DNA from 3 places in the Streptomyces sp. 2P-4 genome. Region 3 is predicted to be linked to each of the others. Evidence: riboswitches for the same ligand, from Rfam matches in the RefSeq annotation. Region 3 holds a riboswitch; each other region holds the start of a gene.
What was found. Region 3 has a riboswitch for cobalamin ahead of MUK52_RS00965 (GHMP family kinase ATP-binding protein). Riboswitches for the same ligand answer to the same signal wherever they lie in the genome.
Positions count from the first base shown of each region.

Region 1: it holds a riboswitch for cobalamin, as region 3 does, so the genes downstream of both, MUK52_RS10310 (ribonucleoside-diphosphate reductase subunit alpha) here and MUK52_RS00965 (GHMP family kinase ATP-binding protein) in region 3, are expected to answer to the same signal.
Region 2: it holds a riboswitch for cobalamin, as region 3 does, so the genes downstream of both, MUK52_RS09170 (energy-coupling factor ABC transporter permease) here and MUK52_RS00965 (GHMP family kinase ATP-binding protein) in region 3, are expected to answer to the same signal.

Region 1 is NZ_CP095011.1:2,470,417-2,474,391, forward strand. It holds gene MUK52_RS10295 (carbon starvation CstA family protein) at 1-1,563, shown strand, start outside; gene MUK52_RS10300 (YbdD/YjiX family protein) at 1,560-1,760, shown strand; gene MUK52_RS10305 (Uma2 family endonuclease) at 1,821-2,405, opposite strand; cobalamin riboswitch at 2,582-2,704, shown strand; gene MUK52_RS10310 (ribonucleoside-diphosphate reductase subunit alpha) at 2,852-3,975, shown strand, end outside.
Region 2 is NZ_CP095011.1:2,196,293-2,200,267, reverse strand. It holds gene MUK52_RS09185 (energy-coupling factor ABC transporter ATP-binding protein) at 1-708, opposite strand, end outside; gene cbiQ (cobalt ECF transporter T component CbiQ) at 705-1,454, opposite strand; gene MUK52_RS09175 (energy-coupling factor ABC transporter substrate-binding protein) at 1,458-1,808, opposite strand; gene MUK52_RS09170 (energy-coupling factor ABC transporter permease) at 1,814-2,506, opposite strand; cobalamin riboswitch at 2,536-2,730, opposite strand; gene MUK52_RS09165 (flavodoxin family protein) at 3,027-3,758, shown strand; gene MUK52_RS09160 (AMIN-like domain-containing (lipo)protein) at 3,781-3,975, opposite strand, start outside.
Region 3 is NZ_CP095011.1:200,625-204,599, reverse strand. It holds gene MUK52_RS00975 (ATP-grasp domain-containing protein) at 1-65, opposite strand, end outside; gene MUK52_RS00970 (cysteine synthase family protein) at 62-1,090, opposite strand; gene MUK52_RS00965 (GHMP family kinase ATP-binding protein) at 1,087-1,959, opposite strand; cobalamin riboswitch at 2,091-2,308, opposite strand; gene MUK52_RS00960 (cold-shock protein) at 2,853-3,056, shown strand; gene MUK52_RS00955 (hypothetical protein) at 3,132-3,356, shown strand; gene MUK52_RS00950 (hemerythrin domain-containing protein) at 3,493-3,975, shown strand, end outside.

The DNA of each region.
Region 1 (3,975 bases), 2.3 Mb from region 3:
ACCATCCCGATCGCCCTCTTCATGGGCTTCTACCTGCGCGTGCTGCGGCCCGGGCGGGTCACCGAGGTCTCCGTCATCGGCGTCGCCCTGCTGCTGCTCGCGATCGTCGCGGGCGGCTGGGTCGCCGAGTCCTCGCTGGCGTCGACCTTCACCCTGGAGAAGGAGACGCTGATCATCTGGATGGTCGCGTACGGCTTCGTCGCCTCCGTCCTGCCGGTGTGGATGCTGCTCGCGCCCCGCGACTACCTCTCCACCTTCATGAAGATCGGCACGATCGCGATGCTCGCCCTGGGCGTCGTCATCGCCATGCCGACCCTGCGGATGCCGTCCGTCACGGAGTTCGCCTCCCGCGGCGACGGCCCCGTCTTCGCGGGGTCCATGTTCCCGTTCGTCTTCATCACGATCGCCTGCGGCGCCCTGTCCGGCTTCCACGCCCTGGTCTCCTCCGGCACCACCCCGAAGATGATCCAGAAGGAGACCCAGGTCCGGGTCATCGGCTACGGCTCGATGCTGACCGAGTCCTTCGTGGCCGTCATGGCGATGATCTGCGCGACGATCATCGAGCCCGGGCTGTTCTTCGCGGTCAACTCCCCCGCCGGCGTCGTCGGCACCACCGTCCAGAGCGCCTCCCAGGCCGTCGCCGACTTCGGCTTCGCCGTCTCGCCCGAGTACCTCGCCCAGGCCGCGAAGGACGTCGAGGAGAGCAGCCTGCTCTCCCGCACCGGCGGCGCGCCCACGTTCGCACTCGGGATGTCGGAGATCTTCTCGGCTGTCGTCGGCGGCGTCGGCATGAAGGCGTTCTGGTACCACTTCGCCATCATGTTCGAGGCGCTGTTCATCCTGACCACGCTCGATGCCGGCACCCGCGTCGGCCGGTTCATGCTCCAGGACACCCTCGGCAACGTGCACAAGTCCTTCAAGGACGTCAGCTGGAAGCCGGGCGTGTGGCTGGCCAGTGCGCTCGTCGTCGGCGCCTGGGGGTACTTCCTGTGGGTCGGCGTGAAGGACCCGCTGGGCGGCATCAACCAGCTCTTCCCGCTGTTCGGCATCGCGAACCAGCTGCTCGCCGCGGTGGCCCTGGCCGTCTGCACGACGCTGCTGGTGAAGTCCGGCCGGCTCAAGTGGGCGTGGGTGACCGGCGTGCCGCTCGCCTGGGACGTGGCCGTCACCCTCACCGCGAGCTACCAGAAGATCTTCTCGGACGACGTGAAGGTCGGCTTCTTCGCCCAGCGCGAGAAGTACCAGGAGGGCATCGAGGCAGGGCAGGTCCTGAAGCCCGCCAAGAACATGGACGAGATGCACACCATCGTCACCAACGCCACCGTGGACGGGGTGCTGTCGGCGCTGTTCGCGCTGCTGATCCTGATCGTGCTCCTGGACGCGCTGCGGACCTGCGTCAAGGCCGTCCGCGACCCCGCGTCGGCCACGCTCTCGGAGGTCCCGTGGACCGAGTCGAAGATCATCGCACCGGCCGGGCTCATCGCGACGCGCGAGGAGCGGGCCGAACTCGCCGCGGCCGGCCTGGAATCCGGCGGCGGCCGCGTGAAGGAGCCGGTGGCATGAGCGGCGGCGTCCGCGGCGCCCTGGCGAAGGCGCGGTACTACGTACGGGAGTTCTCCGGCGAGGCGGCGTACGACCGGTACGTCGCGCACGCCCGCTCCCACGATCCGGACGCCGAGGTCATGACCCGCCGCGCCTTCGAACGCGCCCGCACCGACGCGCGTGAGGGGGACCCCCGGGGCGGCTTCCGCTGCTGCTGAGGGCTGCCGTGACCGAGGTGCCCGCCGGTCATCCGGCGGGCACCTCCGTTGTGCGTGGCCTCAGCGCACCCAGTCCTTGAGCGGCTCGGTCGAGAAGGAGAAACCGACCGGGTCGGGCAGCTCGACGTCCTTGCCGAAGGGGACGGTGCGCACGGTCTCGTACAACTGCCCGTCGGGCTCGCTGTGGACCCTCACCAGGCAGTTGTCCCGGTCGATCAGGACGAAGACGGGGATGCCCGTCTCTGCGTACGCGCGGGGCTTCTCCTTGCGGTCGCGCCCGTCCGTGTCGGAATCGTACGAAGTGACTTCGACGACCATCAGGACCGGGGCCGGATCGGCCCACTCCCCCTGACCCTCGAAAGCGCCATCCGGCGCCATCGAGGCGTCGGGGCGCGCGCGACCCGACCGGTACTGGTCGACCTTCAGTCCGCGTTCGACGTGCAGCCACTGCTCGGGCCGGTGCTGCATGCAGATGCGGGCGAGCCACACGACGATCCGGTCGTGATCCCCATCCGGCATCGCCTTGACCCCCAACTTCCCGCCGATCAACTCCAGACGCAACCCCTCGATCTCGCGGGCTGCTATCCGGGCGAGGGTCTCGAACTCTTCGGTCAGGATCTGGGGGCGGTCAGCCATCACGGTCATGCCTCGCTCGCTTTCCTCGGCGGTGCTGCTTCCGACGATAGCGCCGGGCGCCCACCCCCGTCCGGCACTCTCGGCGGAGCTGACGCCCCTCACCTACCGACTGGAGCTGTGAGGACACGCTCAGCGAAGGCAGACACAACATCTAGGGGGTCACACAGAGGGCGCCCACCACATGTATGCTCATCCTCGCTGTCGCCGCAGGGGAATCCGGTGGGAATCCGGAACTGTCCCGCAACGGTATGAAGTACACCCATCGGTGTCACCGAAGTCCGACGACCTGCCGACAGTGCGCCCGGCTCGACCGAACCGGGTGCCGACCACGTCCGGGCCTCGCGGTAGGGCCTGCGGACGACGCGCGGTGCCGCCCTTGCCGGGCCCTGCCCGCGCGCGCCCGCTCGCGCCCGCACCGCCGGTGCCCCGGAGCCGAGCGAGGGAGAGCTCCCCCCGTGACCATCGCGCCTTCCGCACCGCGCGCCGAGTCCGACCCGTCCGACCACGGAGCTGAGGCCGGGGGCCCCGGGGCCGCGCTGCTGCGCACCCTCACCGAGCTGACCGCCGACCTTCCCGACACCGACCCCGGCCGTGTCGCCGCCGCCGCGCTCCGCGGCCGCAGCGCCGCCGCCGACGAGGCCGAGCTGCGCGGGCTGGCCACCGAGGCCGCCGCCGGCCTGATCTCGGAGGACCCGGCGTACTCCCGGCTCGCCGCCCGGCTGCTGACGGTCGCCGTCGCCGAGGAGGCCGCGAGCCAGGGCTCGACCTCCTTCTCCGCGTCCGTCGAGGTCGGCCACCGCGAGGGCCTGATCGCCGACCGCACCGCCGAGTTCGTCCGCCTCCACGCGAGCCGCCTCGACGCGCTCGTCGAGCACACCCTCGCCGAGGGCGCCGACGACCGCTTCGGCTTCTTCGGCCTGCGCACCCTGCACAGCCGCTACCTGCTGCGCCACCCGATCACCCGCCAGGTCATCGAGACCCCGCAGCACTTCATGCTGCGCGTCGCCTGCGGCCTCGCCGCCGACGACAGCGCCGCCGCCGTCGAGGAAGTCGCCTCCCTCTACCGGCTGATGAGCCGCCTGGACTACCTGCCGTCCTCGCCCACCCTCTTCAACTCCGGCACCCGGCACCCGCAGATGTCCTCCTGCTACCTGCTGGACTCCCCGCTGGACGAGCTCGACTCGATCTACGACCGCTACCACCAGGTGGCGCGCCTGTCGAAGCACGCCGGCGGCATCGGCCTGTCGTACTCGCGCATCCGCGCCCGCGGCTCCCTGATCCGCGGCACGAACGGCCACTCCAACGGCATCGTCCCGTTCCTGAAGACCCTCGACGCCTCCGTCGCCGCCGTGAACCAGGGCGGCCGCCGCAAGGGCGCCGCCGCCGTCTACCTGGAGACCTGGCACGCGGACATCGAGGAGTTCCTGGAGCTGCGCGACAACACCGGCGAGGACGCCCGCCGCACGCACAACCTGAACCTCGCGCACTGGATCCCCGACGAGTTCATGCGCCGCGTGAACGCCGACGGCGAGTGGTCGCTGTTCTCCCCGTCCGACGTCCCCGAGCTGGTCGACCTGTA
Region 2 (3,975 bases), 2.0 Mb from region 3:
CGCCCCCGCCAGCAGCTCCGGGTCCGACAGCAGCGCCGCCGCCGGACCGAAGCGGATCCCGTCCGGGGTCAGCACCGCGGCGTCGTCCGCCCAGCGCACCGCCAGGTCGACGTCGTGCGTCGCCATCACCACCGTCGTCCCCGCGGCGCGCAGCCCCGCCAGGGCGTCCAGCAGCCGCTCCTGCCCCTCCGGGTCCAGGCCGGCCGTCGGCTCGTCCAGGATCAGCACCCGCGGGGCCATCGCGACCGCCCCGGCGATCGCCGCCCGTTTGCGCTGCCCGTACGACAGCAGGTGCGTCGGCCGGTCCCGCAGCGCGGTGATGCCGAGTGCGGACAGCGCCTCCCCGACGCGTGCCCGCACCTCGGCGGCCGACAGGCCCAGGTTCATCGGGCCGAAGGAGACGTCCTGTTCGACGGAGGCCGCGAACAGCTGGTCGTCCGGGTCCTGGACGACCAGCTGGACCGCCTTGCGCAGGCGGGTCAGGCCCGCCCGGTCGTACGCCACCGGCGTCCCGTCCAGCAGGAGTTCCCCGGAGGCCGGCCGCAGCCCGCCGCTCAGCAGCCGCATCAGCGTGGTCTTGCCGCTGCCGTTGCGGCCCAGCAGGACCAGCGCCCGGCCCTCGGCGATGGAGAAGTCCACGCCGTCCAGCACCGCCGGGCCGTCCTCGTAGGCGTAGCCCGCTCCGGCCAGTTCCACCAACGGGTTCACGAGTACAGCCCCTCCAGGGTGTAGGTCAGCGCGACCAGGCCCGCGATGAGGGCCGCCGAGGCCGCGAGGAAGCGCCGGGACAGGGCGGCCTCGGGAACGAGCACGCGCAGCGCCCCGTCGTACCCGCGCCCGGCGAGGCCGGACTGGAGCCGCGCCGCCCGGTCGAAGGCCCGGACGAACGAGGTCGCTGCGAGCCCGGCCAGCGACCGCCACACCGCGGCCCGGTCCGCGTGCCCCAGCCGGGCCGCCTGGGCCCGCCGGACCTGCGCCAGCGAGTCCAGCAGCAGGAACCCGATGCGGTACATCACGAGCGCCACGTCCACCACGGGCGCCGGCACCCCGGCCCGGACCAGCCGGGGCAGCACGTCCGAGACGGGGGTGGTGAACGCGAACAGCAGGACGCCCAGGGACGCGGCGGACGTGCGCAGCAGCAGTTCGCCCGCGTGCCGCGGCCCGTCCGGTGCGAGCGACACGGGCCCGGCCGCGCCGCCGACCGCGAAGAGCAGCGGCAGCGCACCGGTGAAGCAGAAGCCCAGCGGGATCCGGAAGGCCCGCCACAGCTGCCGCCCGGCGACGCCCGCCGGCCCGAGCAGGACGGCGAGGGTCGCCGCGGCGACCAGGGGCCCGCCGGGCCAGGGCGGAAGGCACACGGCCGTGACCGTCAGCCCGAGCCCCAGCAGGGCCTTCTCCAGGGGGTGCCGGCCGCGCCAGCGGCTGCCGTGCGCAGCCACGTCGATCGGCAGCACCGGCTAGCCCTCCGCGCGCGTGTCGCCCGGGGTGCCCGATGCGATGGCCGCCGCGGCCGCGGCGCCCTGGCGGCGGCCCCTGCGCACCCCGAAGTAGTAGGCGAGGACGCCCGCGCCGAGGGCCGCCTGGAGGGCGAACAGGGCCGACTCGACCTCGCCGGACGGCGGCTCGTACAGCGGGGTGAACCACGGCTCGTAGTCGGGCCTGAGCTCGGTGATCGCCGCTTCGGCCTGGGCGTCGGCGCCGGCGAACGGCTCCTCCCTGCCCTCGCCGAGGCCCAGCGCGAGGGGGAGCACCGCGAGGGCGGCGACCACGAGCAGCAGCAGGGTGTTGATCTTCGCGTTCCGGCTCATGCCCATCACGCCGCCGCCTTCCGGTCGGAGCGGCCGGCGAGCTTGGCGACGCCCAGCCGGACCAGGTCGGACTTGCTGGACTGCATCAGCAGCCGCATCACCAGGACCGTCAGCAGGCCTTCGCTGACCGCCAGCGGGATCTGGGTGACGGCGAAGATGCCGCCGAACTTCGCGAGGGCGCCGGCGACGCCGCTGCCCGGGTCGGGGAAGGCGAGCGCCAGCTGCACGGAGGTGACGCAGTAGGTGACCAGGTCCGCGGTGAAGGCGCCGAAGAACACGGACACCATCAGCGGGGCGCCGGACCGCCGCAGCAGCAGGTAGACCCCGAAGCCCGCCCACGGGCCGGCGATCGCCATGGAGAAGACGTTGGCGCCGAGGGTGGTCAGGCCGCCGTGCGCGAGCAGCAGCGCCTGGAAGAGCAGGGTGATCGTGCCGAGCACCGCCATGATCGGCGGCCGGAACAGGATCGCCCCGAGCCCGGTCCCCGTCGGGTGCGAGCAACTGCCCGTCACAGAGGGGATCTTCAGGGCGGAAAGGACGAAGGTGAAGGCTCCGGACGCGCCCAGGAGCAGGGTGCTCTCCGGGTTCTCCTTCACCTCGCGGGTGAGTGCGCGGACGCCGTGGACGACGAAGGGAGCGGACGCGGCGCCCCAGGCGGCCGCGTGCAGCGGGGGCAGAAACCCCTCGGCTATGTGCATGTGTGGGGAGACCTCTCCAGCACCTCGTGGATGGACAGCACGCCCCGGCCGGTCTCCTGGCTCACGGGTCATGCCGCCCTGGCTCCGCCTTCCCGGGCGGTGCGGATCACCCCGCGCCGCCCAGTGGCTTCCCGCAGGAGTGGAGCCGGACTTCCCGTTCACAGTGGCGAGGGCCGCACCGGTCTTCCACCGGTTTCCCGAACACCAAGGCCCGCTGACCCTAATGGCCCGCACGGACCCGGAACAAGCCGGTGTGGGCGAGCGCACGCCCGAGCCGGATTCCGCTTCCGGGCCGTCCGGCGGCGTACGCGCTCTCCGGGAGCAGCCGGAGCCGCCGTTCCGCCGCGTGTTTCCGCCCTTGCGGCGCCCGTTCGGTCCCCCGGAGAGCCCCCGGCGCACGGCCCGGCGTGATTCCGCCGCCGTGCTCCCACCGGCGTGCGCCGGAGCCGCGGAACGGGCCCGCCCCCCGGACGGGTGCCGTCCGCTGGCGGGGCCGGCGGGGGCCGCGCAGGGTGGAGCCGTGGCCGCCGAACCCGACACCGCGAACCCGTACGACTACTCCGACCTCACCGCCCTCTTCGTCAACTGCACGCTCAAGCGCTCGCCGGAGACCAGCAACACCGAGGGCCTCATCGACCGCAGCCGCGCCGTCATGGAGTCGGCCGGCGCCCGCACCTCGGTCGTCCGCGCCGTCGACCACGACATCGCCACCGGCGTCTGGCCGGACATGACCGAGCACGGCTGGGAGACGGACCAGTGGCCCGTCCTGTACAGCCGGGTCATGGACGCGGACATCCTGGTCCTGTGCGGGCCGATCTGGCTCGGCGACAACAGCTCCGTCATGAAGCAGGTGATCGAGCGCCTCTACGCCTGCTCCTCCCTGCTGAACGAGCACGGCCAGTACGCCTACTACGGCCGGGTCGGCGGGGCGCTCGTCACCGGCAACGAGGACGGCGTCAAGCACTGCGCGATGAACATCCTGTACAGCCTCCAGCACCTCGGCTACGCGATCCCGCCGCAGGCCGACGCCGGCTGGATCGGCGAGGCCGGGCCCGGCCCCTCCTACCTGGACCCGGGATCGGGCGGCCCCGAGAACGACTTCACCAACCGCAACACCGCCTTCATGTCGTGGAACCTCATGCACCTCGCGGCGCTGCTCAAGCGCTCCGGCGGCATCCCGGCCCACGGCAACCAGCGCTCGCTGTGGGACGCCGGCTGCCGCTTCGACTTCCCCAACCCGGAACACCGCTGACGGGCGGCCCGGCCGGTGCCGGTCAGCCGCAGCACACGTTCCGGTGCGCGATGTCGACCACGAACCGGTCGGGCGAGCGGAGCGTGAACGCCTTGTACGAGGGCCTGCTGTCGAAGGCGGCGCCGAAGGTGACGTACCCCTCGAAGTCGCCGGTCATGGCGAGGCCCTTGAGCGCGGGCAGGTTCGTCCGGACCAGCTTGGGCCCGCGGTAGGTGCC
Region 3 (3,975 bases):
GACTCCGCGGCCCGCACCAGGTGCCCGAGGCCGAAGGTGAGCGATTCCAGGCAGGCCACGGTCATGCGGCACGCCCCGCCCGCGCGCCGGGGCGCCCCTTGCGGTCCCACGCCATCGTCGACCAGGGCATGGCCATCTCCTCGGGGGCTCCGACCTCGAACGGCTTGAGGCAGGCCGGGTCGAGTGCCTCGGCGTGCCGGGAGTGCACGCGGTCCACGTACCGGTGCCCCGTGTCGGCCCCGACCACGAGGTGGAGGTCGTCCGGATGGCGGCGCGCCTCGTGGACGGCGGCCAGGTAGGCGGCGCCGGTGGACAGGCCCGCGAAGACGGCGTGTTCGCGCATCAGCGCCACCGTCCCGGCCATGGCGTGCGTGAAGTCCATCCAGTGCACGGTGTCGTACAGGTGGTGGCGGACGTTGGCGAAGTCGATCGAGGAGCCGATCCCCGCGATGATGGCCTCCGGGTCGTGGTGGTCCTGGCTGCCGAAGGTCACGCTGCCGAACGGCTGGACGCCGACCAGCCGCACGGCCGGGTCGCGCTGCCGCAGGTGCTCCACCAGCCCGCCCGTCGAGGCGCCGGACCCGACCCCGCCGACGACGGTCAGCCGCCCCCGGCCGGCCGGGAGCGCGTCCGCGACGAGGTCGGCGACCTCCCGGTAGCCCAGGTAGTGGACGTCGTCGTGGTACTGCCGCATCCAGTGGACGTCCGGACGCTCGGCGAGGATCTCCCGGACCCGGCGCACGCGCAGCTCCTGGTCGAGCCTGAGGTCCCGCGACGGCGCGACCTGCTCGACCGTGGCCCCCAGGATCTCCAGCTGGGCGCGGGTGGTGGCGTCCACGGTCGTCGAGGCGACGATGTGGCAGCGCATGCCGTGGCGGTGGCACGCCAGGGCCAGGGCGTGGGCGTAGATCCCGCTGGAGCTGTCGACGAGGGTCTGCCCCGGCCGCACCCTGCCCTCCTCCAGCAGGCGCGCGACGGCGGCGAGCGCCGAGTAGACCTTCATGGACTCGAAGCGGACGAGGACGGCGCCCTCCGTCAGGGCGACGAGGGCGGGGGCCTTGAGGGCGTCCGCGATGTGGGGGTGAATCACCCGTATCCTCCTTGGGCGAAGGCGCACTGGTGGCCGAGGGAGCGGAAGAAGGCGGAGAGTTGCTCCCGGGCGGGGAAGCCGATCCGGCCGGTGAACAGGTAGCCGACCAGCGATCCGGTGTGGGCGACGAAGACGCCGTCCGCGCCGAACTCCTCCCGGTGGGCGAGGACGGCGTCGAAGGAACGTTTCGGCAGAGCCTCCTGGGACAGCACGGCACTGCTGGTCGACGCCCGGGCCACGGCGGCAGGGTCCCCGGCGGCGAACCCCTTGAGCAACTCGTCCAGGGACCGCTCGTACTCCTGAGCGCGCCGCCGGTACTGCCGCAGCAGCAGCGCGGTGACCGCCGAGGTGTCCACGGTGCCCGGCTCCACGGCGTAGGCGGTGTGGAAGCCGATGCCGGTGCCCAGCCTGCGCACCAGCCGGTGGCGTCCGCTCAGGTACAGCGCGAACTCGTCGAGGAAGACGCTGTCCGACCGCTCGATCGCCGACAGGACGCCGGCGGCCGCCCGGGGGTCGAAGGGCAGCGAGAACACCCGGCTCAGGCAGCGCAGCACGGCCACGATGTCCGCCGTCGAACTCGCCATCCCCACGCCCGTGGGCAGGTCGGAGTGCACGGTCCAGCGGCCCTCCGGCAGGCGCAGCCCGTACCGCTCGGCGAACAGGAGGGCCGCGCGGGCCGCCTTCGGGCCGAGCTGCGGCGCCCCCGGCGCGGGCTCCGCCCCGGGCGTGAAGTACACGCGGGAGTACCGGTGCACGGGAAACGACACGAGGGCGATGTCCGGGTCGGCGGAGGGGCGCAGCGGCCCCTGCCAGAGCTCGCCGAGCGTTCCGTGGCACACGCCGGCGAAGGTCCCGTCGGCCCTGGTCAAGAACGGCCCCCTCCTCGTCGCCCGGCCCCGGGGAGGCGGGCGCGAAGAGGAGGGCCGTGCCGCGCCGCGTGCGCGCCTGCCCGTCCGTCCCGCCGACCCGGCCCTCGAGGTCACCGTGAACAGCGCGTGCGTGCCGCACGCGCGCAGTGGCAGGTCTTCGGACTCGTGGGCGCGGGCCCGCAGGCCCTCTCCTACCGGCCGCCGCTTCCCGGGCCCCGTACGGAGACCAGTGCCGATGACGGCTTTCGTTCCCACACACCGCTGCGGGTCAGTCCCGGAATCGCACCGGGTTCCCTCTTGCGACGCGCCACCGCAGCGGTGACGCGAACCAACTGCCCGGCCAGCGTAGGCAGCCGTGCGCGGGCCGCGACAGGGCGCCTGCGGCCGGCTGGCGTGAAGTACGCCGTTCCCGCGGGGGCGCCCAGTCGGCGGGACCGCGGGGCCGGCGCCGCAGCGGGTGCCCGCCCGCCGCGCCCGACCAGCACCGCCCGGCCCGCCGGCGCGCCTCTCCGAGGCACTGCCGCAGGGGGCGCCGCGAGGTGCGGAAGCCGCCCCGCCGGGGGAAGTTGTCCGGAACGTCCCCCGGCGCGAGCCAGCCGTTCCGCGAAGGCGCCCACGGGCCGCCGCCGGGCGCCCTCGGGGCGCAGCCGGCCCGCCGTCCTTACCAGCGGCACCCCGAGCGCGGCAATCCGCTGCACGAACTCCTCGTCCGCCGGCGTGCACACCCGCGCCTCGGCCTCCGGCCCCTCGGACGGCGCGCGCTCCGCGCGAAAAGACGCCCGGAGCGTGTGACCTGTCGGTGTGGCAGCCGCGCTGCGGGCGCCGTGCGCGGTAGGTCTGGGTGTCGCCGCCCGGAGCCGGGCGGCCGCCCGCAGTTCGCAGCAGGAGGCAAGATGGCCAAGGGCACGGTCAAGTGGTTCAGCGCGGAGAAGGGGTTCGGGTTCATCGCCCAGGACGGCGGAGGACCGGACGTCTTCGCCCACTACTCGGGGATCACCGGAAACGGCTACCGCGAGCTCCTCGAGGGTGAGCAGGTCAGCTTCGACATCACCCAGTCGGACCGGGGCCTGCAAGCGGAGAACATCATCCGCCACTGACGGCCCGCCGGCACCGGCCGGCAGACCTTCCTGGTCACAGCACTAGGCGGGTCGTTCCGTGGGTAGGGGCCTGCCGTGGACAGCGAGCACCGTGCCCTGCAAGCGGCCCGCCTCATCGAGGAGATCCTCCAGGCGGCGCACCGCGGCGACGACCGCCGCATCGACACCCTCCTCGCCCGCCTGGCCCAGGTCGGCAAGATCCGGGACCTCTTCGCCCTGCGCGAGCGGCTCTACGGGCTGAGGCCCGCCCTGCCGCCCGCCCGGCCCCCGGCGGCCCGCGGCGCGCTCCCCGCGCGCTGATCCGCCGGGGAACCGCCGGACCGCGGCCGCCCCCCGACGCCGGTGGGGCGGGTTCCGCATGGGTGTGCGGCGACGGGGCAGGCGGCGGAGGAGTCCGGACACCCGGTCCGGACCGCCGTCCGGAAGGGCAGACCCCATGGGACACGGTGGAGACGTGGTGCGGGAGCTGACCGCCGACCACGACGAGGTGAAGGAGTTCTTCCGCCGGCTGGAGACCGCCGCGGAGGGCGGTGAGCGGCGGCGGATCGCCGACCAGCTGACCATCGAACTCGTCCGGCACTCGGTCGCGGAGGAGCAGTACCTCTATCCGGCCGTGCGCGAGCACCTCGACGGCGGCGACGCCATCGCCGACAAGGAGATCGCCGACCACTCCCGCGTCGAGGAGATGCTGAAGGAGCTGGAGGAAGCGGACCCGGACGGGGCGCGCTTCGCCGACTGCGTGGACGCCCTGCGGACCGAGGTCCTCGCGCACATCCGGGACGAGGAGGAGAACCTCTTCCCGACGCTGCGGCACAACTGCTCCCAGGAGGCGCTCGACGAGCTCGGCGACCGCATCCGCCGGGCGAAGAAGACCGCCCCGACCCGCCCGCACCCCGGGAGCCCCTCCACACCCCCCGCG